4 regions of the Bradyrhizobium elkanii USDA 76 genome follow, and region 4 is predicted to be linked to each of the others. Evidence: predicted binding sites of a transcription regulator. Region 4 holds the regulator's gene; each other region holds the start of a gene.
The links. Region 4 encodes PhoB, which activates phosphate uptake and scavenging genes when phosphate is short. Its sites were predicted from a motif close to TGTCATNNANCTGTCAT; they were not measured.
Positions count from the first base shown of each region.

Region 1: the regulator PhoB is predicted to act here: its motif matches at 3,196-3,212, upstream of JEY66_RS08040 (esterase-like activity of phytase family protein).
Region 2: the regulator PhoB is predicted to act here: its motif matches at 2,296-2,312, upstream of JEY66_RS32610 (alkaline phosphatase D family protein).
Region 3: the regulator PhoB is predicted to act here: its motif matches at 5,150-5,166, upstream of JEY66_RS18945 (Orn/Lys/Arg family decarboxylase).

Region 1 is NZ_CP066356.1:1,676,484-1,683,865, forward strand. It holds gene JEY66_RS08030 (mucoidy inhibitor MuiA family protein) at 1-519, shown strand, start outside; gene JEY66_RS08035 (enoyl-CoA hydratase-related protein) at 687-1,523, shown strand; gene JEY66_RS08040 (esterase-like activity of phytase family protein) at 1,796-3,148, opposite strand; gene JEY66_RS08045 (heme ABC transporter ATP-binding protein) at 3,387-4,178, opposite strand; gene JEY66_RS08050 (FecCD family ABC transporter permease) at 4,175-5,275, opposite strand; gene JEY66_RS08055 (heme/hemin ABC transporter substrate-binding protein) at 5,272-6,222, opposite strand; gene hemP (hemin uptake protein HemP) at 6,231-6,437, opposite strand; gene JEY66_RS08065 (TonB-dependent hemoglobin/transferrin/lactoferrin family receptor) at 6,690-7,382, shown strand, end outside.
Region 2 is NZ_CP066356.1:6,792,383-6,799,764, reverse strand. It holds gene JEY66_RS32620 (indolepyruvate ferredoxin oxidoreductase family protein) at 1-1,522, shown strand, start outside; gene JEY66_RS32615 (hypothetical protein) at 1,653-2,084, shown strand; gene JEY66_RS32610 (alkaline phosphatase D family protein) at 2,402-3,982, shown strand; gene JEY66_RS32605 (aldo/keto reductase) at 4,149-4,967, shown strand; gene JEY66_RS32600 (hypothetical protein) at 5,037-5,309, opposite strand; gene JEY66_RS32595 (amidohydrolase family protein) at 5,500-6,780, shown strand; gene JEY66_RS32590 (aminotransferase-like domain-containing protein) at 6,927-7,382, opposite strand, start outside.
Region 3 is NZ_CP066356.1:3,926,705-3,934,086, reverse strand. It holds gene JEY66_RS18970 (PAS domain-containing protein) at 63-617, shown strand; gene JEY66_RS18965 (adenylate/guanylate cyclase domain-containing protein) at 746-2,479, shown strand; gene JEY66_RS18960 (ester cyclase) at 2,508-2,894, opposite strand; gene JEY66_RS18955 (tetratricopeptide repeat protein) at 3,153-3,749, shown strand; gene JEY66_RS18950 (DJ-1/PfpI family protein) at 3,954-5,105, shown strand; gene JEY66_RS18945 (Orn/Lys/Arg family decarboxylase) at 5,211-7,382, shown strand, end outside.
Region 4 is NZ_CP066356.1:8,277,095-8,284,476, reverse strand. It holds gene pstA (phosphate ABC transporter permease PstA) at 1-86, shown strand, start outside; gene pstB (phosphate ABC transporter ATP-binding protein PstB) at 83-901, shown strand; gene phoU (phosphate signaling complex protein PhoU) at 1,004-1,720, shown strand; gene phoB (phosphate regulon transcriptional regulator PhoB) at 1,866-2,576, shown strand; gene JEY66_RS39250 (GcrA family cell cycle regulator) at 2,816-3,328, opposite strand; gene JEY66_RS39245 (aspartate aminotransferase family protein) at 3,816-5,024, shown strand; gene argF (ornithine carbamoyltransferase) at 5,024-5,950, shown strand; gene JEY66_RS39235 (Hsp33 family molecular chaperone) at 6,142-7,143, shown strand; gene apaG (Co2+/Mg2+ efflux protein ApaG) at 7,288-7,382, opposite strand, start outside.

The DNA.
Region 1 (7,382 bases), 2.5 Mb from region 4:
CCGGTGATCGATCCGACCGCGTTCCTGGAAGCGAGCTTCGTGCAGGCCGACGACGCGCCGCTGCTGCCGGGGCAAATCTCGATCTACCGCGACGGCATCTTTGTCGGCCGCAGCCGGATGGCCACCGCCGCCAAGGACGAGACAGTGCGGCTCGGTTTCGGCGCCGACGACAAGGTCAAGATCGAACGCACGGTGGTGAAGCGCAACGAGGGCTCCGCGGGCCTGATCGTGACCACGGCGAAGACCGATGAGCGCGCCTTCAAGACTGCGGTACGCAACGGCCACGACTTCCCGATCAAGGTCGCGATCCAGGATCAGCTCCCGGTCAGCGAGAACGACGATATCGTGGTCGAGATGCTGCCGTCGTCGACGCCGGCGACGACGACCAATCTGCGCGACAAGCGCGGCGTGCTGGAATGGGCGTTCGAGGCCAAGGCCGGCGAAGTCCGTGACGTCAATTTCGCCTGGCGGATGCGCTGGCCCAAGGACAAGGGCGTCGTGATGGTGCCGGCGGGCTAGAGCCCGTGCCGGGCTCCAGCGTTGTTGCTTGACGCGTTTTCTTCACGCGAACCGGAACCCACTTCGCTTGAAACGCTATGAGGACCTGCGTCATCTGCCGATGACATCTCTCCCGATCTCGGGCATCACTTTGCCAAAGGCAACAAAGCCTGAGATCGGGAGGATCCATGAGCTACCAGCACATCATCGTCGATGATCCGCGTCCGCGCGTCCGCCGCATCACGCTGAACCGCCCCGAGAAGCGCAACGCGCTGAACAACCGCCTGCGCGGTGAGATCTTCGAGGTGCTGGAGCAGGCCGACCGCGATCCCGGGATTTCGATCTCGATCCTGCGCGGCGCCGGACCCTGTTTCTCGGCGGGCTACGATCTCTCCGCCGACAACCGCGTCGACCAGCCCTATCATTCGGCATCCGGCCCCGGCCAGTGGTCGCGCCATGTCGTCGAGGGCTGGTTCTCGATCTGGGATCTCGCAAAGCCCGTGATCGCGCAGGTGCACGGCTACTGCCTCGCCGGCGGCACCGAGCTCGCGACCGCCTGCGACGTGGTCTACGTCGCCGACGACGCCCAGATCGGCTATCCGCCGGTGCGGCTGATGAGCCCGCCCGACATGCAGTATCACCCGTGGCTGGTCGGCATGCGCCGCGCCATGGAATTGATGCTGACGGGCGACGCGATGTCCGGCCGCGAGGCCGCCGATTGGGGCTATGCGACCCGGTCGTTTCCGCTCGCCGAACTGGAGGCGAAGACGCTGGATTTCGCCGAGCGCGCGGCCAAGGTGCCGATCGAGCTGCAGCAGCTCAACAAGCGCAGCGTCCACCGCGCGATGGAAATCATGGGCGCCCGCGCCGCGATCCGCGCCGGCACCGAGATCCAGGCGCTGGCCTTCACGACCGAGGCCAGCAAGGCCTACATGGCGGGCTTCCGCCGCGACGGCGGCAGTGTGAAGGCCCAGCTCGACCAGCGCGACACGACGTTCGGGGATTACCGGACGAAGAAGGAGTGAGGATCACGCAAGCCGCGTGCTGAGCTGCCGTCACCCTGAGGCGGCCGCAAAGCGGCCGTCTCGAAGGGCGGCGGCCCGGCTGTCTCCGTGCGGCTGCATCGTGGGCCGTGCATCCTTCGAGGCTCGCCCAGCGGCGCAATTGCGCCGCAAGGCTCGCACCTACAGCGACAAAGGCGAAGCCTTTGCTTGTCCCTTGAGCTCGGGCGCCTCTGCAATACTGGGTCGCCCGGTGGAGCCGGGCGACGACACGGTGGTTTGCGGCGAACGCCGTCTCACTTCGCCTTCAGGAAGTCGCCGACCTCGAGCAGCACGAACTCGTCGTCATCGGCCTTGTTCGGGTCGCGGCTCGAGGAGAACGGCAGGTTGTTGTCGTTGCCGACGATGATGTGGGTCTCGTCGACCCGGTCGACATTCTCGATCGTGAAGAACGGGAAGGTGTAGACGCCGTCGTTGAGCGGCTTGCGCGCCTTCTTGTTGGGATCGCGGATCTTCATCAGGTCGATATGGGCGATCTTGCGCACCGGCTTGCCGACATTGGCGTCGGACAGCTCGATCTTGTAGACGCGCTTGAACTTGGCGAGGTCGGGAAAGCAGTTCTCGCCGCGCTGGCCTTGCGGGCAGGCCTTGTCGGCGGTGCCTTCGCCATTGTCGCGTTCGATGACGAGGCCCTGGGCCGGATCGATCATGTTGAAGTCGCCGATCGCATTGCCGTTCTGCTCGAACACGTACTGCCAGTAGCGTCCGGTGAACTTCTCCGCCGCGACGTCGAATTCCAGGATGCGCGAGGCTTCCTTGCCGTCGACCTTCTCCCAATCCTTCTTGTCGGCATCCCACAGCGGGCCTTCGAGCAGGCCGTAGAGGAACTTGCCGTCCTTGGAGGAAGCAAAGCCTTCATAGCCCTTGGAGCGGCGCAGGTTGACGTTGGTATAGGAGGCGCCGGGCGCGCCGGGTGACTGCACCGCCCAATGATCCGGCGAACGCACCGGCTTGCCGTCGGCGACGGTCTCGAACACGGCGAGGATCTTGCCGGTCTTGTCGGCCTTGAGGATGTAGGGCCCGAACTCGTCGCCGATCCAGAAAATGTCGTTGATGATCTGGAAGCCCTCGGTGTCGAAATCGGCACCGGTCAAATAGCGCTTGGCGGTGTCCTCGTGCACGATGCGGAACGGCACCTTCCTGTCGGGATCGTGCAGGAACACGGTCTCCTGACGCTCGATCTTGCCGTTCGCCCAGTCGATCTTGTGCCGGTTCAGGTACAGCATCGAGTCGGCCGAGTTGTAGCGCGAGCCCATGCCGTTGTCGGTGATCACCCAGAACGAGCCGTCGGGCATCACCTTGATGCCGGAATGGCCCTGCAGCGGCTGACCCTTGAACGGCAGCGACACGCCGGTCGGCCGCTCATAGGACTTGCCCATTACGGTGCCGATCGCGTCGACGCGCTTGCCGGTGGTGTATTTTCCCGAAGTCTTCAGATCGTTCGGGGTGTCGGCGGGGGCGTCGATGAAGCTCTCCGCCGGCATCACGGCATGTCCTGCCAGTGTCGCCGGGAATTCGCCCTCGCTCTGCGCGAACGCCGATGTGGCGAGCAGGATCGAGGCGACGGAGCAGAGCAGGGACAGGCGCATGGTTGATCTCCCAAAGGATAAACGATGCGGTGTTCTCCGAGCCGCCTGTTACAACCGGCTGACAGTTTTGTGAACCGCGGATGTTGCGGCGGGATAAGGCTTGCGGCGTTACGTCGCCTCTCTCCGTCATGCCCGGCCTTGTGCCGGGCATCCACGTCTTTGTTGCAGTTAGAGAGGTAAGACGTGGATGGCCGGGACGAGCCCGGCCATGACGAATAACGGGACCATCGTGAGGCGGTTAGATCGGCCGCATCGTTTGCGGCAGCAGGAACGGCACGCCGTCTCCGGTGTAGGCGATCGCGGCGTCGATCTCGAAGATCTCGCGCAGCGTCTCGGCTTTCATCGCCGCCGCGGGGTCGCCGTCGACGGCCAGCCGGCCGCGGTGCAGCAACAGGACCCGGTCGGCGAACCGCATCGCGAGGTTGAGGTCGTGCAGGATCGCGATCACCGCGGTGCCGCGCGCGGCGCGCCGTCGCGCCGTTTCGACCAGGTCGATCTGGTGCCGCAGATCGAGGCTCGAGGTCGGCTCGTCCAGCAGCAACAGTCCGGGTCCATGCAGCGCTTCGCCGCAGGCGAGCTGCACCAGCACGCGGGCGAAATGCGCCCGCTGCTGCTCGCCGCCCGACAGCGTCGGCAATTGCCTGAAACGGAAACGCGCGAGCCCGACCTCGTCGAGCGCCGCCTCGACCAGCGCCCGCGCCACGGCACGCGGGCTCTCGCCGGCGCCCATGCTGACGATTTCCTCGACGGTGAACGGGAAGGTGACGTTGACGTGCTGCGACAGCATCGCGCGGTGCTGCGCCAGCGCGCGTGGTCCGTAGGTTTGCAGGTCGCGCTGCCTCAGCCTGATCGTCCCGCGCGACGGAGACAGGTCGCCCGACAGCATCCGCAGCAGGGTCGATTTGCCGGCGCCATTGGGGCCGACGATCGCGACCATCTCGCCGGCACCGATCTGCAGCGACACCGCATCGACCAGCGTCGTGCCGCCGACCGTCATGGTTACCGACTGCGCTTCGAGCAGGGCCGTCACAGCGACACCAGGGAGCGCTGCCGCAGCAGCATGGCGAGGAAGAACGGCGCGCCGATCGCCGCCGTCAGGATGCCGATCGGCATCTCCGCGGGCGCCACGATGGTGCGCGCCACGGTGTCGGCGCCGACCAGGAGGATGGCACCGAGCAGTGCGGACGCCGGCAGCAGCAGCCGATGCGCGGGCCCGATCACCAGCCGCAACAGATGCGGCACCACGATGCCGACGAAGCCGACCACGCCGCAGACCGAAACCGCGACCCCGGTCATCGCCGACACCAGCACGATCGAGATCCGCTTCAGCCGTTCGACGTCGACGCCGCTGTGAAACGCCTCGGCTTCGCCGAGTACCAGCACGTCGAGCCCGCGCGCGATCGAGAGGCAGGCAGTCAGCGCCACCGCCAGCACCGGCGCCAGCGCCGTGAGCTTGCTCCAGGTCGCGCCGCTGAGCGAGCCAAGCAGCCAGAAGGTGATGTCGCGCAGCTGGCGGTCGTCGGCGACGAACACCAGAAGGCCGATGCCGGCATTGGCGATCGCGGCGATCGCGAGCCCGGCCAGCAGGAAGATCGCGATCGATGTCCGGCCGCCGCGGCTGGCGATGCCGTAAAGCACGATGGTCGTGATCAGCGAGCCGGCAAAGGCCGCGATCGGCAGCAGCTGGTGCTGCAGGAAGCGCAGGCTTTCGCCGAGATGGCTGTCGGTGAACACGATCGCAGCTGCCGCGGCGAACGCGCCGCCGGAGGAGACGCCGACCAGTGCGGGGTCGGCGAGGGGATTGCGGAACAGGCCCTGCATGATCGCGCCTGATACGGCAAGCAGTCCGCCGACCATCGCCGCCGCTGCGATCCGCGGGATGCGGATCGACCACACCACGAGCTGGTCGCGTGCGAGCTGCGGGTTGGCGACACTATCAGCCAAAAGCCCAAGCGCTGCCGGAAGCCGCGCCATGGGAATGCCGGCGGCCCCGACCGTCAGGGCGACCAGCGCGGTCGCTGCGAGCGCCGCAAGCAGGCAGAGCAGGGTGAGTGTCGCCGCCGGCCGCAGCGACATGCCGGCGCGCCGTTGTTTCGCACGTCCGCGGCGATCGGCGAGCACGCTCATTGCCGGCAATTCGCCGTCGGCGCTGCCGCCTTGAAGCTGTCGGCCTCCGGCGCCAGCGCCGGATAGAGCTTGACCGAGAGGTCGCGTGCCGCGGCCGCGGTGCGCGGTCCGAAGCCCAGCAGATAAAGGCCTTCCATCGAGATGAAGGCCTTGTTGGCCGCGACCGGCGTCAGCGCGAAGGCCGGATGCGCGAACACGGCATCCGACGTCAGCGAGTCCTTGCCGCGATCGATCGACAGCACGACATCCGGTTTCGCCGCCACGATGGCCTCGTCATTGACCGGCTTGTAGCCGTCGTAACCGTCGATGGCGTTGACGCCGCCGGCAAGCCGGATGATCTCGTCCGCGGCGGTCTTGTGGCCCGCGGCCATCGCCCGGCCATTCAACAGCGACATCACGAACATCACGCGCGCCGGCTTGGTCACCCTGGCGCGCAGCGCGCGCAGTTGCGCGAGATCACTCTCCACCGCCGTGGTCAGGCAGGCAGCGCGCGGATCGGCGCCCATGGCGTGGCCCACCAACCTGATCTTCTCGACCAGCCCGGCCTCCGAGAACGTCTCCGGCACCAGCACCAGCGGCACCTTCGCCGCCTCGAGCACGTCCATGGTCTCCTTCGGCCCGGAGCCCTGCACTGCGAGCACCAGCGACGGGTGCAGGCCGAGCACGCCCTCCGGCGATAGCTGGCGCATGTAGCCGACGTCGGGCTTCTCGCGCAGCGCGGCCGGCGGGTAGAGGCTGGTCGCATCGACGCCGGCGATGCGGTCCTCGAAGCCGAGCGCATAGAGGATCTCGGTGATCGCGCCGCCGATCGAGACGATCCGCGACGGATTGTCGATCACGACGTCGCGGTCGCGTGCGTCATGCACGGTGATGCCCTCGGCCGTCACGGCTTCGATCGGCAGCAGGCAGAAGAAGGCGAGCAGAGCGAGCGTGCGACAAATTGTCATCGGGGCCGTCACTTCGTGAGGATCAGCTTGTTCTGCGAGGTCAGCCGCAACCGGTAATGTTCTTCGCCGTGCATGATGATGATCTCGCGCTCCGCAGCGAACAGGTCGCGGCTGTCGAGACGATTACCGCGCATGATCAGCGTTTTGGCTGCGCCGGATGCAGGCTCGGTCTGCTTTCCGGCTGCGCCGATATTGTCTCCGGAAGCTGCGGACATATTGTGGTGCTGCGCCTGCGAAAATTTTCAAACGGTGTTTGCTTGTATAAGCGGGCGAAGGCGCATTCCAACGGCTGCACTTTACAATCGATATAAACAGCGCCGCCGCATTCTTGACCGTTTTGTTGCCGGCTCGTAACCAATCCTCACGCGATGCAGGCGGGTGGCTTGATCGCGATGTAGCCAGCAAGCCGCTCGTCAGAGAGCGCACGCCAGCCAAACCAGACAAGCGATGATCAGGCTGGGGCTAGAATGGCTGACGGGGCTAGGGTTTCGCGCGCCCTGATTTTGGGCGCGTCGGTGTTTTCATTTACGGCGGCACTGCCGGAACGCGGGTTCGCACAGGCCGCCGATCCGTCGGCTGCGCGTCCTTCGACCGAGCGGCCGAAGCAGGCCAAGCGGAAGCCGAAGCCGGCGGCCGAAGCTCAGGCGGCGCCGGCGGCGATGAATGCGCGGGCGCAGATCGGCGCGGTGCCGGTGCAATCGCTCGACACCATCACGGCGGTGGCGTCCAAGACCGAGGAGCGCGCGATCGATGCGCTGGCGCCGGTCAGCTCCGTCACCCTGGAGAAGATCCAGGGCCTGCAGCCGAACCGGCTCTCCGATATTTTCTACGCCGTGCCCGGCGTCTCGGTCCAGGAGCGCGGCGACGATCCGGCGACCGTCATCAACATCCGCGGCTTGCAGGATTTCGGCCGTGTCGCTGTTGTCGTCGACGGCGCGCGGCAGAACTATCAGCGCACCGGCCACAACGCCAACGGCTCGTTCTTCCTCGATCCCGAATTGATCGGCGGCGTCGACGTGGTGCGCGGCCCGACCGCGAACATCTACGGCTCCGGCGCGATCGGCGGTGTGGTTTCGTTCCGCACCAAGGACATCGACGACGTGGTGCGTCCCGGCGAGCGCTGGGGTGTCGACATGTCGGGCTCCTACGGCACCAACAAG
Region 2 (7,382 bases), 1.5 Mb from region 4:
GCAGCCGCTCGAGACCGAGCTCGGCCGCAAGCGCCGCATCGACCAGTCGAATTGCAACAAGGATTTCTCCTGCATCGAGGGCTTCTGCCCGAGCTTCGTGATGGTGCAGGATCCCAAGCTGCGCAAGGCCGACCGCACCGCCGCCGATCCCAAGGCGTTGTTCGCCGATTTGCCGACGCCGCCTGTGAGCGCGCTGACGAACCCCTACAACATCCTGATCACCGGCATCGGCGGCACCGGCGTCATCACCATCGGCGCCCTGCTCGGCATGGCCGCGCATGTCGAGGGTCTCGCCTGCTCGACGCTCGACTTCACCGGCCTGTCGCAGAAGAACGGCGCGGTCATGAGCCATGTCCGGCTCGCGCCTGCCTCCGACATGCTGACCACGGTGCGCATCGCGCCGGGCAATGCCAATCTGATCCTCGGCTGCGACCTCGTCGTCGCCACCAGCGTGCCGGCGTTGAGCCGCGCCGAGCGCGGCGTCACCCGCGCCGTCGTCAACGCCGATCTCTTGCCGACCGCGAGCTTCGTGATCGATCCCGATATCGACTTTGAAGCCAGCTCGATGCGCGATGCGCTGAACGGCGCGGTAAGACCTGATGATCTCGACATCCTCGATGCGACGGGGCTTGCCACCGCGCTGATGGGCGACAGCATCGCCACCAACGCCTTCATGCTCGGCTTTGCCTTCCAGCGCGGCGCGATCCCGCTGTCGCTGGAAGCGATCCTGAAGGCGATCGAGCTCAACGGCGCCGCCATCGAGATGAACAAGACCGCGTTCTCGTGGGGCCGGCTCGCCGCGCACGATCTGCAGCGCGTGATCAGCGCCGCGCGCTTCAAGAGCGCCGGTGCTGCGCCGGCCAAGAAGACACTCGATGAGGCGATCGCCTTCCGCGCCAAATTCCTCACCGACTATCAGGACGCGGCCTACGCCAAGCGTTATCTCGACGACGTCGCGCGCGTCCGCACCGCCGAGACAGCGGCGGCGCCCGGCTCGCAGGACCTGACCGAAGCCTTCGCCAAGGGCCTGTTCAAGCTGATGGCCTACAAGGACGAATACGAGGTCGCGCGACTCTATTCCGACGGCGAGTTCGGCAAGGCCTTGAGGGAGCAGTTCGAGGGCAACTCCGGTCTGAAGGTCTTGCTGGCGCCGCCGCTGCTGGCGCAGCGCGATCCCGTCACCGGGCGGCTGCAGAAGCGTGAATTCGGTCCGTGGATTTTCACCGCGTTCGGCGTGCTCGCGAAGCTGAAGGGCCTGCGCGGCACCGCCTTCGACGTCTTCGGCTACACCGCGGAGCGCAAGATGGAGCGCGCATTGCCGGTCGAGTATTCGGCGATGATCCTGCGTCACCTCGACGGCAGGAAGCCGCTCGACTTGCCGCGCCTCGTGGCGCTGGCCAAGGCCGCGGACCTCGTGCGCGGCTATGGCCACATCAAGGAGGGCAACGTCGCCCGCTACCGCACCGAATGTGCGCGGCTGGAGCGCGCGATCGGCCAGCCGCTGGCGCAGGCGGCCGAGTAGGCAACCGGGGGAACTTTCCACAGCTGCCTTGGTTGACCGGTAACCCTGCCCGCAACCAGCGGCTGGATTCGCGCGGCCGGGGCTCCTAGATGATGGGTGTTCTGTTCGAGTGATTTCAGGAGGCCGTTTGATGGTCCTGAAAAACGCTTTTGTTGCAATCGTTTGCGCCGCGTGCCTGACTTGGGGTGGCGTGGCGTTTGCCGACGAATACGGCCCCAGCGAGTTCTTCAGCCTCGATCTCTCCAAGGCGGTGCTGTCACCGAAGCGGCTTGGCCCGCCGGCGCAGTTCGAGCCGGTTCCGGTCGAGGCGAAGGCCGACCACGGTCCCGATCAGCATGCGAATGTCGAGCCGCAGGTCGAGGAGACGAAAGTCGCGCCAAAGAAAGCCGTGCGGACCACCAGGGTAACCGCGCCGCACGAGCGGAAGCGCGCGGCCGCGCAAATTCCCGCCCGCGCCAAGCTCGCGCGCCGCCACTCGAACCCGCTCGATGCGGAGGCCCGCGACACACGGATCCAGACCTGGCCGTGCCGCACCGGCGGCATCTGCAACTGGCATCGGTGAGAGCGTCCGCCGCGCGTCTGCTTTCTCACTCGCGCGTCAATCCTTAACCCGTCATCCTGAGGTGCGAGCGGAGCGAGCCTCGAAGGATGAATCGGCCGCAGGCGGGGCCGTGCATCCTGCGAGACGGCCGCTTCGCGGCCTCCTCGGGATGACGGGCTTGGCGTTGAGCGCTCCACGCCTAACGATACCCTTCCGATCTCCATCTCCCCCGAGTCATCCCGCCGTCGCAAAACCGTCGGCAGAGAGTCAAGAAACCGTAAGGCTGGAGTCAAGGAGCGCAGGCAAAACCTTCGTTGCGATTCGACGAAGGTTATTCGATGCCGACAGCGAACTCCGCGAGGCGGCGAGGCCTCACCCGGCGTCAGCTTCTGGTGCGCTCGGCGTCGACCGCCGCGCTGGCGGGATTCGGCGCGCTGGCAAGACCATATCTGAGCCGCGCCGCGGATCGGCCCGCGATCGCGGGCATCCAGTCCGGCGACGTCGCAAGCGATTCCGCTGTCATCTGGGCCCGCACCGATCGCGCGGCGCGGATGCGCATCGAATGCGCGGCGGTCGAAAGCTTCGCCACCATCCTGCGCGCCGCGTCCGCAGACGCGCTGCCTGAACGCGACTTTACCGCCAAGCTGCTGCTCGACGGCCTGCCGCCGGGCCAGGACCTGTTCTATCGCGTCAGCTTCGAGGACCGTGACGGCACAACGGGCGAAAGCCAGGTCGGCCATTTCAGCACCGCGCCGGCCGACCGGCGTCCGGTCTCGTTCATCTGGTCGGGCGACGTCGTCGGGCAGGGCTGGGGCATCGACCCCGCGCGCGGCGGCTTGCGCAGCTATCGCACCATGCTGGACGAGCGCCCGGACTTCTTCATCCATTCCGGCGATCACATCTATGCCGATTGCACGGTGCCGTCGGAGCAGAAACTCCCCAACGGTGAGGTCTGGCGCAACATCGTCACCGAGGAGAAATCCGCCGTCGCGCAGAGCCTCGACCAGTTTCGCGGCAACTACAGATACAACTGGCTCGACGAGAATTTCCGCGCCTTCCACGCCGAGGTGCCGATGTTCGCGCAATGGGACGACCACGAGGTGGCCGACGACTGGTCGCCGCTCGGCACCGCCGATGCGACCGGTTACGACGCGGACGGCAGCTCGCGCCTGGTGGCGCGGGCGCGGCGTGCCTTCCACGAATTCATGCCGATGCGGCTGATGCCGGAGCGCGATGGCCGCGTCTACCGCAAGATTCCCTACGGGCTGCTGCTCGACGTCTTCATCATCGACATGCGTTCCTATCGCGATTCCAGCTGGAACAAGCAGGGCGATCCGGAGCAGGCCTGCATCCTCGGCAAGAGCCAGCTTGCCTGGCTGAAGCGGGAGCTGTTGGCGTCGGATGCTGTGTGGAAGGTGATCGCGGCGGACCTACCGATCGGCCTCGTCAGCCTGGATGCGGTCGCGCTCGGCGACGGCCCGCCCGCGCGGCGCGAGCACGAGATCGCCGATCTGTTGTCCTTCATGAAGCGCGCCGGGGTCCGCAATACGGTGTGGCTCACCGCCGACATGCACTACACCGCCGCGCATCATTATGATCCGAACCGCGCGGTGTTCCAGGAGTTCGAGCCGTTCTGGGAGTTCGTCTCCGGTCCGCTGCATGCCGGCACCTGGTCGCCGGGCGAGCTCGACAACACCTTCGGCCCGAAGGCGATGTACCAGAAGGGCTGCTCGGTCGAGCAGGGCGACAATCTCGCGCCGTGCTTCGGGCTGCAATTCTTCGGCCGCGTCGACATCGACGGCAAGACCGGCGTGATGACCGTGACGCTGAAGGACGTCGACAACCACGATCTCTGGTCGGTCGATATCGAGCCGCGGCCGGACGCGCGGCCCGGCCAGATCATGGCGCAGCACATCTAGCGCCGTCTCTGATCCCGTCGCGACATCTTGATTGCCGGCGTCTTGCCCGAAGGGCGGGTTTGCGGGCAGACTGCATGTCGCAGTCCTGCCAATTTCATTCCCACGAAACGATTTGCTGGCGTGACGTCGTCGATGGCATCGGCGTCCCACGCGTCAGGAGCTATCCATGGAAAATCTGCAGACACAGGGCATCAGCCTGCCGCAGCTCGGGCTCGGCACCTTCCGCATGCAGGGCGATACCTGCCGCGCGGCGGTCGAGAGCGCGCTTGGGCTCGGCTATCGGCATATCGACACCGCCGAGATGTACGGCAATGAAGAGGCGATCGGGGCGGCGATCGCTGCCTCGAATGTCGCGCGCAAGGACCTGCACGTGACCACCAAGGTCTGGCACGAGAACCTGGCGCCGGATGCGATCCGAACAGCGTTCGACGCCAGCCTGAAGAAGCTGCGGCTCGATCACGTCGATCTCTATCTGGTGCACTGGCCGTCGCGGAGTATGAAGCTGCCCGCCGTCTTCGAGACGCTGATGAAGCTGAAGGAGGAAGGCCGCACCCGCGCGATCGGCGTCGCCAATTTCACCACCGCGTTGCTCAAGGCCGTGGTCGAGGACATCAAGGCACCGATCGCCTGCAACCAGATCGAATATCACGCGATGCTGGACCAGACGCCGGTGCGCAAATATCTCGCCGGGAAGTCGATCCCGCTGGTGGCCTATTGTCCGCTCGCCCAGGGCCGCTTCGCCACCGACGAGACGCTGGCGAAAATCGGCAGCAAGCATGATGCGACCGCAGCACAGGTGGCGCTGAAATGGCTGCTCGATCAGGATGGCGTGGCGGCTATTCCGAAAGCCTCGCGCGCCGAAAGCCAAAAGGCCAATCTCGACGCACTGAAGGTCAGGCTCGACGACGAAGACCGCAAGGCGATTGCGGCTCTGCGCAAGGACATGCGCTGCGTCAATCCGGGGTTTGCGCCGGCGTGGGATTGAGGCTGCTGGCCCTGAGGAAGCAGAAAAGAAAATGGCTCCGTGAGGAGCCATTTTCCGTTGTGTCGGTCTTTAGTAGTGATGACGTTTGATGATCACCGTCCGGTCATGGCCGTGATGCCAGCCATGATGCCAACCGCGATGCCAGCCACGGTCATGGCGCATTTCAGCGCGTGCGCCCCAGCCGCGGTCCCAGTGATGATGACCGCCATGTCCGATCACGACCGTCTCGGCGCTCGCGATCGACGGAACGGCCACCGCAAGCGCACCAACCGCCGCAAGAACAAAGCCAATCTTTTTCATCTCATCCTCCTCAAATAAGTGAAGAGAAAACCGTGCGAACATTGAAACGTTCCGCAGGAACCAGAGGAGTTTTCTGAACGCTTGTTCAGCAATAACAGCCGTCTCGGCACTCGCCGAGAGTCGGCTGCACAACCGACAGCGAGCGCCGCCGCCCCCTCTCGGCGGCCTTGCCTAACCTCGGCGTCCGACGCATCATCGCGTCATAAAAATCAATGTTCGGGGGGACGTTGCCGTGAGCGAATTTTCACGCCGGGATTTTTTCAAAGTGACGGGATCGGCCGCTGCCGCAGCCATCGCCGGGCCGGCCACTGCGGCGATGGGGCCGGACGACAAGTTCGACCTCGTGATCAAGAACGGCGACGTCATCGATCCCAGCCAGTCGCTGCGCGGCAAGCGCGACGTCGGCATCCGCTGGGGCATCATCGAGGCGATCGAAGACGAGATCCCGGCTGCTCGCGCCACCAGGTCCATCGACGCCTCGGGCAAGCTCGTGATGCCGGGCCTGGTCGATCTGCACTGCCACGTCTACCCGTACGGATCGGCGATCGGCATTCCCGCCGACGAACTGGTGCAATTCCAGGGCACCACGACGGTGGTCTCGGCGGGCGACGCCGGCGTCAACAATCTTGCGGCGCTGCGGCGCTTCATCGTCGCGCAATCGCGGGCGCGGATCTACGCCTTCGTCCACATCGCCAACAACGGCCTGTCCGCATTCCCGGTGGCCGAGCTCTACAACATCGACAACGCCCAGGTCGAAGCCTGCGCGATGGCGCTGGCCGAGAACGCCGACTTCCTGATCGGGGTCAAGGTGCGGATGTCGGAAAACGTCATCTTCAAGCATGGTCTCGAGCCGCTGAAGCGCGGCATCCAGGCCTGCGAGATGTGCGGCTGGCCGGCGCGGATGATGGTGCATATCGGCGGCGTCGAGACCAAGGAGCTGATGTCCGACATCCTCAATCTGCTGCGGCCGGGCGATATCCTGACCCATGCCTATTCCGGCGCGCCGAACATGTCGGGCGCTTTCACCAATATCGTGCAGGAGGGCAGGCTGTTGCCGGCGGCGCTCGCGGCCAAGCAGCGCGGCGTGCTGTTCGACGTCGGCCATGGCGGCGGCAGCTTCGATTTCACGGTGGCCGAGATCGCGATCCCCGCCGGCTGCACCCCCGATACGATCTCCTCCGACATCCACGTCTTCTCGGGCAACTCGCCCGGCATCCCGTTCCTGCCGAACGTGATGAGCAAGTTCCTGGCGATGGGCTCGTCGCTGGATCAGGTGGTGGCGATGGCGACCTCAGTGCCGGCGCGGATCATCAACCGGACCCCGAAGATCGGCACGCTGCAGCGTGGCGCGCCCGGCGACGTCGCGATCATGGACCTCGTCGAAGGCCCGGTCTCCTTCGTCGACACCCGCAACAACAAGCGCGACGGCAATCTGCTGCTGAAGCCGGTGCAGACCGTGGTCAACGGCGTACCGTTCGGCCGGCCCTATCAGGCGCCATTCTCGGTGAGGTGAGGGCAGGTGGAAACATGGATTGCTTCGTCGCTTCAGCGCAAAATTGCTTTGCAATTTTGTCGCGAGCTCCTCGCAATGACGTCGAGACGGGTTACCCCGTCATTGCGAGCAAAGCGAAGCAATCCATCTTCCGGCGAGCGAAACAGCTAGCCGCGCTTCTCCACATTGCTGCTGCGCGCCGGAACGCCGAACTCCTTGCGGCACACCTCGGCCAGCACGGCAACGCCCTCGCGGATCTGCTCGTGCGAGGGGCTGGCGAAGCAGAGGCGGAGCCGGCTGCCGGAATGGGCCTTGCTGGTCGACCATTCCGGTCCCGGATTGATCGAGACGCCGGCGGCAAGCGCCGCCTGATAAAGCTTCAACGTGTCGACATTGTCGGGCAGCTTGACCCAGAGGAAGATGCCGCCCTTCGGCGCCTCGAACTCGGCCGAGGTGCCGAACTGCTCGTTCAGCGCCTCCATCAGCGTATCGAGCTTGGCGCGCAGGCCCTTGGTCAGGCGCGGCACGTGGGTCGAGAAATGCGGTGCGCAATATTCCGCGAGCACCATCTGCTCCAGTGCGCCGGAGCCGGCGTCGGTCTTCAGCGGCAGCATTCGCGACAT
Region 3 (7,382 bases), 4.4 Mb from region 4:
AGGCGCCTGAGCAAAACCGGGACAGATGTGTCCCGCTGAGACAGGCGCCGGGCAAGGTTTAGATGAAACACAGCTCGAGCCGCGCGTTCTTCGCCTATTGGAATGCGAAGCGCGGCAACGCACGTGCACCTGAGAGGAGTGAGTTCGAGCCGTCCGCGGTCCGCGACCTCCTGTCCGACATCTTCGTGCTGTCCTATGACGGCGAGACCCGCTTTCCGTTCCGCGTCGCCGGCACCCGTACCTCCGCCCTGCTCGGCTGCGATCTCAAGAACCGGAGCTTTTCCGCCCTGTTCGCCGGCGAGAGCCGCGGCGAGATCGAAGACATCATCACCTGCGTCGTCGAAGAGACCCTGCCGGCCATCGCCGGCATCACCGCCACCACCGAGGCCGGCGCCAAGGCGCATCTCGAATTGCTGCTGCTGCCCTTCACCGCCCGCGTCCATATGCCGGCGAGCCTCACCGGCCTGCTCGCCCCGTTCGAGGACGACGTCAGCCGGCTGCACGACCTGGTGCTGACCTCATGGCGTTACCTGCATCCCCAGGAGCGGTTCGTGCCGCGGACCCTGCGCAAGCTCGCCATCGCGCGCGGCCTGATGGTCTACGAAGGCCTGCGCTAGCCGCCGGCGCCGCCTTGGGACGGGATGGCAGGCGCCGGTCGCTTGCACCGCGCCCCGCGGAACTCTATTAGCTGTCTGGCCGCCACGGCGGGGTGGACCCGCTCATTGCAGCTGCGGCCGGGCTGGGCATGTTTCGAAATTCGATCAGGCAGAAGATCGTCGGCATTGCCGCGGGACTCATCATCCTCGCGGTGATCACCTCGCTGCTGTCGATGGTGATGGCGGGCCAGGTCGGCCATCTCCTCGACGAGCTCACCAACCGCTACATCCCTGCCTATGGCCATCTCGCCCGCGTCAACATCCGCGCGCTGGAGCGGTCGCTCGCCATGCGCCGGATGATGATGGCGAAGATGCAGGCACCGGGCGAGGATTCCGGGTACGAAAGCGCGCGCAAGGCCTTCGAGGAGATCGAGCCCCTGATCAAGCGCGAGGCCGACGCCGCGCGCACGTTGATCGATGCGATCATCGCCGATCCCTCGACGCCATCCGACAACGCCGCGCTCGGACGCCTCGACGACCGCATCGACAATGCCGTCAACGACCTCCTGATGCGGCTGAACGCGGAGAACAAGACGCTGCTCGAGCAGATCGACGCCAAGGACTTTGCGGCGGCGAAAGCGACCACGCTCCGCGCCGACGGCCTGCGCGACGACTTCAACACCAGGATCGAGGGCATCCGTTCCGACATGCTGGCGCAGGTCGCTTCGGCCGCAGCGAAGGTGATGAGTGCCCAGCAGCGGGCGATCATCATCTCCGGCGTCGTGACCGCGATTGCCGCGATCCTCGGCTTCGTGTTCGCGATGCTGGTCGGCAGCGGCATCACGCGTCCGGTGATGCGCCTGCTCGAAAGCACCCGCGAGGTCGAGGCCGGCCGCCTCGACGGCGCCATCACCATCACGACCCAGGACGAGATCGGCCAGCTGTCGGCCGCCTTCAACCGCATGATCGAGACGCTGCGCCACAACCAGCGCATTCGCGAGACGTTCGGCCGCTACATCAATCCGCGGATCGCCGAGGGCCTGCTCGAACAGCCGGCGATCGCCGCGACCGAAGGACAGCGCCGCGTCATGACGGTGATGTTCTGCGACATGAAGGGCTTCACCAGCCTGAGCGAGGGCGTGACGCCGAGCGGCCTCGTCAAGATCATGAACCTCTATCTGTCGACGATGTCGGCGCCGGTCCATGCGCATCGCGGCATCATCGACAAATATATCGGCGACGCCATCATGGCCTATTGGGGCGCGCCCTTCGTCGAGGAAGCCGAGCAGACCCATCTGGCCGCGCTTGCCGCCATCGACATGATCGGCCAGGTCAACCAGCTGCGCAAGGATCTGCCGGAACTGCTCGGCGTGCGCGTGATCCCGGCCGATTGCGACATCCGGATCGGGATCGCCACCGGCGAGGCCCTGGTCGGCAGCATCGGCTCCGAGTTCATGATGAGCTACACGGTGCTCGGCGACACCGTGAACCTCGCCTCGCGGCTGGAAGGCGCCAACAAGTTTTACGGCAGCCGCAGCCTGATCTCGGAAGCCACTGCGGCCGCTTGCGCGGCGACGATCGAGCTGCGCGAGATCGATCGTCTCGTCGTGATGGGGCAGACCCAGCCGGTCGCGGTGTTCGAGATCCTCGGCAAGAAGGACGAACTGACGCCGGCGCAGACCGAATTGCGGCAGCGTTACGCGGACGGTCTCGCCGCCTATCGCGACCGCCGCTGGGATGACGCCGAGCAAGCCTTCGCCGCGGCGCTGGCGGCGGCGCCCGGCGACGGCCCGTCGATCGCCATGAAGGCGCGCGTCGCAGCCTTCAGGCAAGATCCGCCGGCGGCCGATTGGGACGGCGCCTGGCATCTGGAGCGGAAGTAGCGGCGTCACGCTGATCCAGGCGCCGCCGCTACAGCTGGGCCTCGATCGCAGCCTTGTCGATCACCGACCAGACCTGCACGATCTTCCCGTCGCGGAATTCGTAGAACACGTTCTCGGCGAACGAGACGCGTCTGCCGTCGATAGCGAGGCCCAGAAATCGTCCCTTCGGCGAACAATCGAACGCCAGCCGGCTCGCGACATGGGACGCATCCGACACCAGCAGTTCGATGTTGAAGCGAAGGTCCGGGATGTCGCGAAAGTCCCCTTCCAGCATCTCGCGATAGCCGGATAATCCGAGCCGTCGGCCGTTGTGGCACACATCCTCGTCAACGAACCGACCGAGTTGCGGCCAGTCCTGGCGATTCAAACAGGCGATGTAGCTTCGGTAGATCTCGGAGAGCTCCGTCTTCATCATCGATCGTCCTTCTTGCCGGGGGTGCAAATGGACATTGAGCATTTGAGTGCGATTCTAACACCGATGTTAGTTTCGACTCCGATGTCCGGTGGCGCGAACAAAACACTCAGCCAGCGTGCGCGAGAGAGCGCAACGTCCCGAAGAGACAGTGCGATTGCCGCTTCGGCAAACAATTTCTCGGAACGCGCGGAATGTCTCTCGCGATCGGGAGTTAGTGCTTCAGGCCAATGACTGTCCTTGTCAAATCGGGAGGTGTCCATGATCAAGTCACCGATGATGCTTGCGGCATTTCTGACAGCGCCGATCATTCTGTTCCCACTGCAGACCGCCATCGCGGCTGGCGGAGGTGGCGGCGGAGGCGGCGGTGGCGACCCATACGGATCGAGCTACAGCACTCCCGCGCCGTCCTATCCCCAGCAGAAGGACAGAAAGACCACGCACAAGATCAAGAAACCCGTCAAGCAGTCCGGCTTCGAAGACCCGGCACTCCGCGACGGCTATCGCGCGGCCTATGCGACAATCTACGAACGCAACGACTACGACGCCGCGATCGATCAGTTGCACGCGCTCGGCCGCGACGATCATCCTGATGTCGCGAACCTGATCGGCTATTCCTATCGCAAGCTCGGCGACTACAAGCAATCGCAAGTCTGGTACGAACGTGCGCTCAAGGCCGATCCGAACCACGTCCTGACGTGGAACTACTACGGCCTGTGGCAGATCGAACAGGGAAACCGCGACCAGGCGCAGTATCATCTGCAGCGGATCGCCGAGATCTGTGGCACCGACTGCGATGAGTATCGGACGCTGGCGGCGGCACTGGAAAAGCCGACGGGTACGAACCTCGTCTACTGAGCGCGTCGCATAGCAGCCCGCGTGAGCGGAGCGGCATGCGGGGAAGGACCGGCCCCGGATGTCGCTGTCGCCCGTCCGGGCTACGCGTTTGAGCCGCGTTGTTGGCGTGTCCGTTTTTGCGGGAATTTCGCCGTTTTGGTCGACGTGACCGGCGAGTAGCTTGCGTGCCGGGCGACGCACGCGGATACGTTGAGATCGATCATCATGACCTGGCGGCTTCTCGCGTGGTGCGGCATCGCCGTCGCCGCGCTGGTTCCAATCATCGGCGGCATCTGGCTCTTCACCCTGCCCGCCGCATCGGCGTTCCGCGTTCCGCCGCCGATCGCGACGCAAGAGCACGACGCGATGCTCGCGGCGCTGAAGCCGCCGAAGCGGGCGCGACCGCTGATCGCGATCCTCGGCATCAACGACATGACCGAGACCACCGACTATCTGATGCCCTACGGCATCCTCAAGCGCGCCGATGTTGCCGATGTCGTCACGCTGGCGACGGGACCCGGTCCGGTCGCGCTGTTCCCGGTGCTGAAGGTCGAGCCTGATGCGACCATCGCCGCATTCGATGCCGCACATCCCGACGGCGCCGACTACGTCATCGTGCCGGCGATGAGCCGCGACGACGATCCCACAGTCATGCAATGGATCCGGCAGCAGGCGGAGAAAGGCGCTGTGATCGTCGCCGTCTGCGCCGGCGCCAAGGTGCTCGCCTCGACCGGCCTGCTCGACGGCAGGCGCGCCACCACGCACTGGTTCTACCTGAAGAACTGGCGCAGCAAACATCCCGCCATCCAATACGTTGCCGACCGCCGCATCGTGGTCGATCGCGGCCTCGCGACGACGACTGGGATTTCGGCGTCGATGCCGATGTCGCTGACGCTGATCGAGGCGATCGCCGGCCGCGCCAAGGCCGAGGCCGTCGCGCGCGAGATCGGCCTGCCCGGCTGGGACGCGCGGCATGACAGCAACGCCTTCAAGTTCACACGTCCTTTCGCGCTGACCGCGATCCAGAACACGCTGGCGTTCTGGAACCGGGAACAGCTAGGGCTCGCGCTTGCTCCCGGCGTCGACGAGGTCTCGCTTGCGCTGGTCGCCGACAGCTGGTCGCGCACCTATCGCTCGCATGCCGTGACCTTCGCTGCGACCGGCGACGTCGTGACGACCCGCAACGGCCTGCGCATCTATCCGCAGGTCGTGGCGTCGGCCTGGTCCGCAGATGGTCTGCTGCCCGCGGTCGGCACCGCGCCGCCCGCGCAGGCACTCGACCGGGCGCTTGCCAGGATCGAGACACGCTATGGCCGCGGCACGGCGGACTTCGTCGCCATGCAGCTCGAATATCCACGGGCTGACGCCGTGCAGTGAGGGATTGCGTCCCCACAATCTATTCGATCCTCGATCCACCCCCTTGTCATCTGCCTGTCATGAATTGTGCCGACACGTCAGCGCCGGACCAGTTCGGGGACACGCATGGACTATTTCAAACGCTTCAACTTCCTGTTCGCAGCACCGGTGTTCGAGGCCGACGACCTCGAGGGCATCCGCTTCAACCAGATCATCGCCGAGATCGAGCGCTCCGGCTTCGAGGTGGTTCGCGCCCGCAAGCTGGAGGATGCCGAGATCGCGGTGCAGACCGATGCCGCGATCGGCTGCATGGTGGTCGATTGGGGCAAGAAGGGGCTTGAGGGCAAGACCGCGGCACTGATCAACCTGATGCGCCGGCGCGGCCTCGACTTCCCAATCATCCTCCTGATCCGCCGCAAGCGGTTCGAGGACCTGCCGGTCGAGGTGCTCGACTTCATCGACGGCTACGTGTTCCTGTCCGAGGAAACTCCGCCCTTCATCGCCAAGAACCTGATCTCCAGGCTGAAGCAATATGCCGAGAATTTGAAGACGCCGTTCTTCGGCGCGCTGGTCGACTATGCCGAGGAAGGCAACCAGCTCTGGACATGCCCGGGCCATAACGGCGGCGTGTTCTACAGCCGCAGCCCGATCGGACGGGTGTTCGTCGAACATCTCGGCGAAGCGGTGTTTCGCGACGACCTCGACAATTCCGTGCTCGACCTCGGCGACCTCCTCACCCATGAGGGCCCGGCGCTGCGGGCGCAGAAGGAGGCGGCGAGGATCTTCGGCGCCGAGAAGACCTATTTCGTGCTCAACGGCACCTCGACCTCCAACAAGGTCGCGCTCGGCTCGCTGGTTACCGACGGCGACCTCGTGCTGTTCGACCGCAACAACCACAAGGCCGCGCATCACGGCGCGCTGCTGATCGGCGGCGGCATCCCGGTCTATGTGCCGACGGTGCGCAACGCCTGGGGCCTGATCGGCCCGATGCGCTGGGACCTGCTCGACGAGGGCACGCTGCGCGATCACATCCGCAAGCATCCGCTGGTGAGGGACGAGAACGCCTGGAAGAAGGAGCGTCCGTTCCGCGTCGCGGTGGTCGAGCAGTGCACCTATGACGGCACCATCCACTCGGCCGAGATGATCCTCAAGCGGATCGGCCATCTCTGCGACTATATCCTGTTCGACGAGGCCTGGGCCGGCTTCATGAAATTCCACCCGATCTATGCCGGCCGCTTCGCCATGGGACTGTCCGATCTCGGCCCCGAGGCGCCCGGCATCATCGCGACCCAATCGACCCACAAGCAGCTCGCGAGCTTCTCGCAGGCCTCGCAGATCCACATCCGCGACCGCCACATCAAGGGCCAGAAGCGCCGGGTCGAGCACCGCCGCTTCAACGAAAGCTTCATGCAGCACGCCTCGACCTCGCCGTTCTATCCGATCTTCGCCTCGCTCGATGTCGGCGCTCAGATGATGAAGGGCCGTTCCGGCGAAGTCTTGTGGGACGACACGATCCGGCTCGGCATCGAATTGCGCAAGAAGATCCGCGCCGTGAAGCGCGAGTTCGAGGAGAAGGAGACGCGGGCCGAGCGGCGCTGGTTCTTCGAGCCGTTCGTGCCGGATCGCGTCATGATCCCCGACGTCGCGCGCGAGAACGGCGTGCACAATGTCGCCTGGGAGACGATCTCGACCGACCAGCTCGCGACCAATCCGTCCTACTGGCAGCTCAGTCCCGGCGAAACCTGGCACGGCTTCCCCGAGCTGACCGCGGGCTTCGCCATGACCGACCCGAACAAGCTCACATTGCTGACGCCGGGCTTCGATCACGCCACCGGCGCCTATGCCGATCACGGCATCCCCGCGCCGGTGGTGGCGCAATATCTCCGCGAGAACCAGATCGTCGCCGAGAAGAACGACCTCAACTCCCTGCTGTTCCTGCTGACGCCCGGCGTCGAGGCCAGCAAGGCCGGCACGCTGGTGTCGGGGCTGGTCGCCTTCAAGAAGCTGCACGACGACAACGCGCTGATCGAGGACGTCATCCCCGAATTCTTCCGCCGCCGCCCGCAACGCTATAGCGGGGTGCGGCTGCGCGACCTCTGCGGCGACATGCACCGCTTCTTCCGCGACGGCGGCGTCAGCACGCTGCAGGCCAGGCAATTCCTGCCCGAGCACCTGCCCGAGATCGCGATGTCGCCGCGCCAGGCCGCACAATATCTCATCCGCAACGATGTCGACTATCTGCCGATCGACCAGATCTTCGGCCGCGTCGCCGCGACGCCGTTTGTGGTCTACCCACCC
Region 4 (7,382 bases):
GGAGCGGTGCGCTGCTCATCACATTCACCGTGCTCGCGTTGAATATCGGCGCGCGTATCCTTGGTGCCGAAAGGGCCGCAAAATGACCGAGCTTTCCGTCTCCACGACTGCCGCGGGCCACGTTCCCCAGGTTCCGCTGCCGGAAGCGCCGCCGAAAGTCACGGTGCGCAACCTCAACTTCTATTACGGCGAGCACCACGCGCTGAAGAACATCAACCTGACGCTCGGCACCAACCGCGTCACGGCGTTCATCGGCCCGTCCGGCTGCGGCAAGTCGACCCTGCTGCGCATCTTCAACCGGATGTACGACCTCTATCCGGGCCAGCGCGCGGTCGGCCAGCTGATGCTGGACCAGACCAACATTCTCGACCCCAAGCTCGACCTCAACTTGCTGCGCGCGCGGGTCGGTATGGTGTTCCAGAAGCCGACGCCGTTCCCGATGACGATCTACGAGAACATCGCCTTCGGCATCCGCCTCTACGAGAAGATCTCGAAGTCCGAGATGGACGACCGGGTCGAGAAGGCGCTGCGCGGCGGCGCGCTGTGGAACGAGGTCAAGGACAAGCTGAACGCCTCCGGCCTGTCGCTCTCCGGCGGCCAGCAGCAGCGCCTGTGCATCGCGCGCACCGTGGCGGTGCGCCCCGAGGTGATCCTGTTCGACGAGCCGTGCTCGGCGCTCGACCCGATCTCGACCGCCAAGGTCGAGGAGCTGATCCAGGAGCTCTCCGAGGACTACACGATCGCGATCGTCACCCACAACATGCAGCAGGCGGCGCGCGTCTCCGACAAGACCGCCTTCATGTATCTCGGTGAGCTGATCGAGTTCGACGACACCAACAAGATCTTCACCTCACCGAGCGATCGGCGCACCCAGGACTACATCACCGGCCGGTTCGGCTAGAGCATGATCCGGAAAAGTGGGAACCGGTTTTCCGATCGGATCATGCTAAAATTCAGGACACGAAACCATGATCCCCGGGATCATGGTTGAGGGAGACAAGCGATGGCTTCTGAACATACCGCCAAGGCATTCGACAGCGATCTGCAGGAGTTGACGCGCCTGGTCGCCGAGATGGGCGGCCTGGTCGAGCGGATGATTACCGAGTCGGTCGACGCGCTGATCCGTCGCGACGTCGCGCTCGGCAAGCGCGTGGTCGCCGCCGACATCGAGATCGACAATCTGCAGCGCAACATCGAAGAGCGCGCGGTGCTGACGATCGCGCGCCGCCAGCCGATGGCGATCGACCTGCGCGAGATCGTCAGCGCGATGCGTGTCGCGACCGACCTCGAGCGGATCGGCGACCTCGCCAAGAACATGGGCAAGCGCGTCGCGGCGCTGGAGAGCGATTTCCAGCCGCTGAAGCTGATCCGCGGCCTCGAGCACATGACCGACCTCGTGCTGTCGCAGGTCAAGTCGGTGCTCGACGCCTACGCCGCGCACGACCTGCCGGCGGCGATGAACGTCTGGAAGGGCGACGAGGAGGTCGATGCGATCTGCACCTCGCTGTTCCGCGAACTGCTCACCTACATGATGGAAGATCCGCGCAACATCTCGTTCTGCATCCATCTGATGTTCTGCGCCAAGAACATCGAGCGGATCGGCGATCACGCCACCAATATCGCCGAGACCGTGTTCTACATGATCGAGGGCCAGCAGATCACCGACAAGCGCCCGAAGGGGGACATGACCACTTTTGCCACCACGGTGCCGGGCAACTGAGGCATGATCGGCAAGTGCGGGACCGGCAAGAGCGAAACTGGATGATCCTCGCGACAAATCGTTTCCGCGGGGACTATGCTCAAGGAAGTAAGCGTTTCGGTTTGCGTCTGGGCAACGGATCACCACAGAGAAAGAACTTAAACCGATGAGCGCACGCATTCTGGTAGTCGAAGACGAGGAAGCGCTGACGACGCTGTTGCGCTACAACCTCGATGCGGAAGGCTACGATGTCGAGACGGTGGGGCGCGGCGACGATGCCGACACGAGGCTGAAGGAGCGCGTTCCCGACCTCGTGGTCCTCGACTGGATGCTGCCGGGCCTGTCCGGCATCGAGCTGTGCCGTCGCCTGCGGGCGCGGCCCGAGACCAAGCAGCTTCCGATCATCATGCTGACCGCGCGCGGCGAAGAAAGCGAGCGCGTGCGCGGACTTGCCACCGGCGCCGACGATTACATCGTCAAGCCGTTCTCGGTGCCGGAACTGCTGGCGCGGGTGAAGGGCCTGTTGCGCCGCGCGAGCCCGGAGCGGCTTGCGACCGTGCTGACCTATGGCGACATCGAGCTCGACCGCGAGAAGCGCCGCGTGGCGCGCTCCGGCCGCCCGATCGATCTCGGGCCGACCGAGTATCGCCTGCTCGAATTCTTCCTCGAGCATCCCGGCCGCGTGTTCAGCCGCGAGCAGCTGCTCGACAGCGTCTGGGGCCGCGACATCTACATCGATGAGCGCACCGTCGACGTGCATATCGGCCGCCTGCGCAAGCTGCTCAATCCCGGCCGCGAGCAGGATCCGATCCGCACCGTGCGCGGCGCCGGCTACGCGCTCGACGACCGCTTTGCCAAGGCCGAGCCGCAGCCGTAACGGGCGCGTGGCCATCGCAAGCCGCATCACCGGCGTCGTCCCGGCGAAAGCCGGGACCCATACGCCGCGGCCGGCGTAATCGGCACGTGGCCAGACGGCTTTCTAACAACACGCATTAGTGATTATGGGTCCTGGCTTTCGCCGGGACGACGCCGGTGATGTAATGGGCCACGAGCCACAAAAAAATCCCCGCTTTCGCGGGGATTTGTTTTTGAGTTCTTCCGTCTTTTCCCGAGTGCTCACTTGATCTGCGGTTTCGCCGACGGCCGGCGGCGATCGGCGGCGGGCTGGTAGGCGACGCGCGAGTGATGTGCGCAATAGGGCAAGCCGGCGAGCGCCTTGCCGCCGCAGAAGAAGAATTCCGGGCTCGAGGGATCGCCGACCGGCCAGTGACAGGTGGCCTCGTTGAGCTCGAGCAGCGACAGCCGCTGGCTCATCGGCACCACATTGTCGTAGGAGATCGGATCGGGCTCCATCTCGACCTCGAAGGCGTGCGCCAGCGCGGTGTTGCCGCGCGACACCGGCCGCGCTACCCGCATCATGTGCTGGGCGGGGCGGGCCTTGCGCTGCCGCGGCGCGGCCGTGGAGGGTGCCTTGGCGCGGCCGGAGAGGCCGAGCCGATGCACTTTGCCGATCACGGCGTTTCGCGTCACATTGCCAAGTTCCGCCGCGATCTGGCTGGCCGACAGGCCAGACTCCCAGAGCTTCTTCAGCTGCTCGACGCGATCGTCGGACCAGGTCAATACAGTCATCGCATTCTTCCCTTCGCGTAGCGCCGGCCAATCATTGGAGCGGCGCTGCGAGCCAATCTGGACAAATATCCCTGCGGCCAGAATCCCTTAGCCCTCGCCGGGCACGGTGTTGCGCCCGAACGTTTACGCGAGACACGAAGGCTACTTAGAGGGTCCAGTACCGCCGCACGAGATGTCGTACCCGACAGGCCAAACGCTACAATATGGCGTGACTCTGGCGCAAGAGTCCGCGGCCGTGCGTCCACATGTTCCCACACAGTTAAGCATCGCGATGAGGCTTTTCCACCGCACCGGAATGCTCCGGATTGCGCTCGTTTCGCATTGCAGGAAGGCCACTTCGTGGCGATTGACACTTACTGACCGCAGCATAGAATGCCCACCACGTGCCGCCCGCAAAGGCGGCCGTTTTGTTTTCCGAAGCTGGCCGTTGCTGCGCTGGCGTCAAGGCGCGCGGCAATTGTCGGCTTAAAAACCGTCAGTGAACGCCATGACCAACGCTGCCACGTCGCATCTGCTCCCCGTCTTCGCCAGGGTCGATCTCGGCTTCGAGCGCGGTGAGGGCGCCTGGCTGATCGCAACCAACGGCGACCGTTATCTCGATTTCACCTCGGGCGTCGCGGTCAACGCGCTCGGGCACGCGCATCCGCATCTGGTCAAGGCGCTGCAGGAACAGGCGACCAAGCTCTGGCACATGTCGAACCTGTTCAAGAGCCCGGACGGCGAGGCGCTTGCCGCGCGGCTGTGCGAGCAGAGCTTTGCCGACTTCGTGTTCTTCTGCAATTCCGGCGCCGAAGCGATGGAGGGCGTGATCAAGCTGGTCCGCCACTATCACTTCTCCAAGGGCCATGGCGAGCGCTACCGCATCATCACCTTCGAGGGCGCCTTCCACGGCCGCACGCTGGGCACGCTGGCGGCGACCGGCTCGACGAAATATCTCGAAGGCTTCGGCCCGCCGATGGACGGCTTCGACCAGGTGCCGCATGGCGACATCGAGGCGGTGAAGAAGGCGATCGGTCCACACACCGCCGGCATCCTGATCGAGCCGGTGCAGGGCGAGGGCGGCGTGCGCTCGGCGCCGCAGGCGTTCTTCAAGGCGCTGCGCGCGCTCTGCGACGAGCACGGCCTGCTGCTCGCCTTCGACGAGGTGCAGACCGGCATGGGGCGCACCGGCGAGCTGTTCGCCTACAAGCGCACGGGCGTCACGCCGGATGTGATGTCGCTGGCCAAGGCGCTCGGCGGCGGTTTCCCGATCGGCGCGGTGCTGGCGACCGCGCAGGCTGCGGCCGGCATGGCGCCCGGCTCGCACGGCTCGACCTTCGGCGGCAATCCGCTCGCGGTCGCCGCCGCCAATGCCGTGCTCGACGTCATGCTGAAACCCGGCTTCTTCGAACATGTGCAGAAGATGTCGCTCTTGCTCAAGCAGAAGCTCGCTTCCGTCGTCGACCGCTATCCCGGCGTGCTGTCGGAGGTGCGCGGCGAGGGGCTGTTGATCGGCGTCAAGGCGGTGGTGCCGTCGGGTGACCTGATCGCAGCACTGCGCAACGAGAAGCTGCTCACCGTCGGTGCCGGCGACAATGTGGTGCGGTTCCTGGCGCCGCTGATCGTGACCGAGGCCGAGATCGATACGTCGATCACCGCGCTCGAGCGCGCGTGCTCTGTACTGTCGGCGGCGCAGCCGAAGAAGGCGGCGGGATAATGAGCAAGCCGGTCCGTCACTTCCTCGATATCAACGAGCTGCCGCTCGGCGAGCTGCGCAACATGCTGTCCGCCGGCGCCGCCATGAAGGCGAAGCTGAAGGCGCACGAGAAGGGCAGGAAGCCGCTCGAAGGCAAGACGCTGGCGATGATCTTCGAGCGCCCGTCGACCCGCACAAGGGTGTCGTTCGACGTCGGCATGCGCCAGCTCGGCGGTGAATCCATCATGCTGACCGGTGCCGAGATGCAGCTCGGCCGCGGCGAGACCATCGCCGACACCGCACGCGTGCTGTCGCGCTATGTCGATGCGATCATGATCCGCATCCTCAACCATGACGCGCTGCTCGAGCTCGCTGCCCACGCCACCGTCCCCGTCATCAACGGCCTGACCCGGCGTTCGCATCCCTGCCAGGTGATGGCCGACCTCATGACCTATGAGGAAAATCGCGGCTCGATCGAAGGCAAGACCGTGGCCTGGACCGGCGACGACAACAACGTGCTGGCCTCCTGGGCGCATGCCGCCGAGCGGTTCAAGTTCCAGCTCAATGTCGCGACCCCGCCGGAACTGTCGCCGAAGAAGCCGATGCGCGACTGGATCAAGGCGACCGGCGCGCCGATCATGCTCGGCAGCGATCCGGAAGCCGCCGTGCGCGGCGCCGACTGCGTCGTCACCGATACCTGGGTGTCGATGGGCGACAAGGAGGGCGAGCATCGCCACAACGTGCTGCGGCCCTATCAGGTCAATGCCAAGCTGATGTCGCTCGCCAAGCCGGACGCACTGTTCATGCACTGCCTGCCCGCGCATCGCGGCGAGGAGGTCACCGACGAGGTGATCGACGGGCCGCAATCCGTGGTGTTCGACGAGGCGGAAAACCGCCTGCATGCGCAGAAGGGCATCCTGGCCTGGTGTTTCGACGCGGTCGCGTAGCGCCCATTCAATGCTGTCGTCCCGGCGAAGGCCGGGACCCATACGCTGCGGCCGATGAAAGAGGCACAAGGGGAGACGCCTTGTGCCGCGACAAAATCCCGTGGTCATAGGTCCCGGCCTGTGCCGGGACGACGATCTCGCGTTGAGTGAACCCCTTTCGTTTTGCGGTCCGAGACCCCAGATAGAGCGCCATGGTTTCACAATCCCCCGACATCAAAATCACGCCCGAGGCGCCGGTTCGCGCGCCCTCAGCCGTTCCTGTCGACGATGCCGTGCTGGCCTTCGAGGTCGGCGCGCTGGACCTGCGCGGCCGGCTGACCCGGCTCGGCCCCGCGCTCGACGAGATCTTGCACAAACACGATTATCCGCCCGCGGTCGGCAAGCTGCTCGGCGAGGCGATCGTGCTGACCACGCTGCTCGGCTCGTCGGTCAAGTTCGAGGGCCGCTTCATTCTGCAGACCCGGACCGACGGTCCGGTGTCGCTCCTGATCGTCGATTTCCAGGCGCCTGACCGGCTGCGCGCCTATGCGCGCTACGACGCATCGCGCCTGAAGAATGGCCAGAGCTCGGGCGAGCTGCTCGGTAAGGGCCACCTCGCGATGACAATCGATCAGGGCTCGAACACCAGCCGCTACCAGGGACTGGTCGCGCTCGACGGCGGCGGCCTGGAAGAGGCCGCCCATGAATATTTCCTGCGCTCGGAGCAGATTCCGACGCGGGTGCGCCTTGCGGTCGGCGAGGAGATGCGCGGCGGCGAGGGCGGCAAGCTGCGCTGGCGCGCTGGCGGCATCCTGCTGCAATTCCTGCCCAGGGCGCCCGAGCGCGCCAAGCAGGCCGATCTGCATCCCGGCGATGCGCCGGAAGGCACCGCCGCGCATTCCGTGCCGGATGACGATGCGTGGGTCGAGGGTCAGTCGCTGATCTCGACGGTCGAGGATGTCGAGCTGATCGATCCCGATCTGTCCGGCGAGCGGCTGCTCTATCGCCTGTTCCACGAGCGCGGCGTGCGCGTCTTCAACCCGCAAACGCTGCGCGCGCAGTGCTCCTGCTCGCGCGATGCGGTGTCGTGTATGCTGAAGAGCTTCGCGCCGAACGACCGCGCCGAGATGGTGAAGGACGGCAAGGTCGTCGTGACCTGCGAGTTCTGCTCGTCGGTGTATGAGTTCACGCCGCAGGAAGCCGGCGTGGAGTAGACGCGTTCGTCATCGTAGCCCGGATGAAGCCAACGGGTCGCGCGAACGCGCGCCCGATGACAGGCTCCGCGAAATCCGGGGCCGCTCCAACCGCGCATGCACCTGTCCCGGATTGCGCTGCGCTCAATCCGGGCTACGCTGGCGTCAGTTCAACACCCTTTTCCCGCCAGGGCTCGGGCTATCCAACGAAAATGTCGGCACATCGATGTCGAAGCGCTCGCCGGCTTCGGTGACCATCT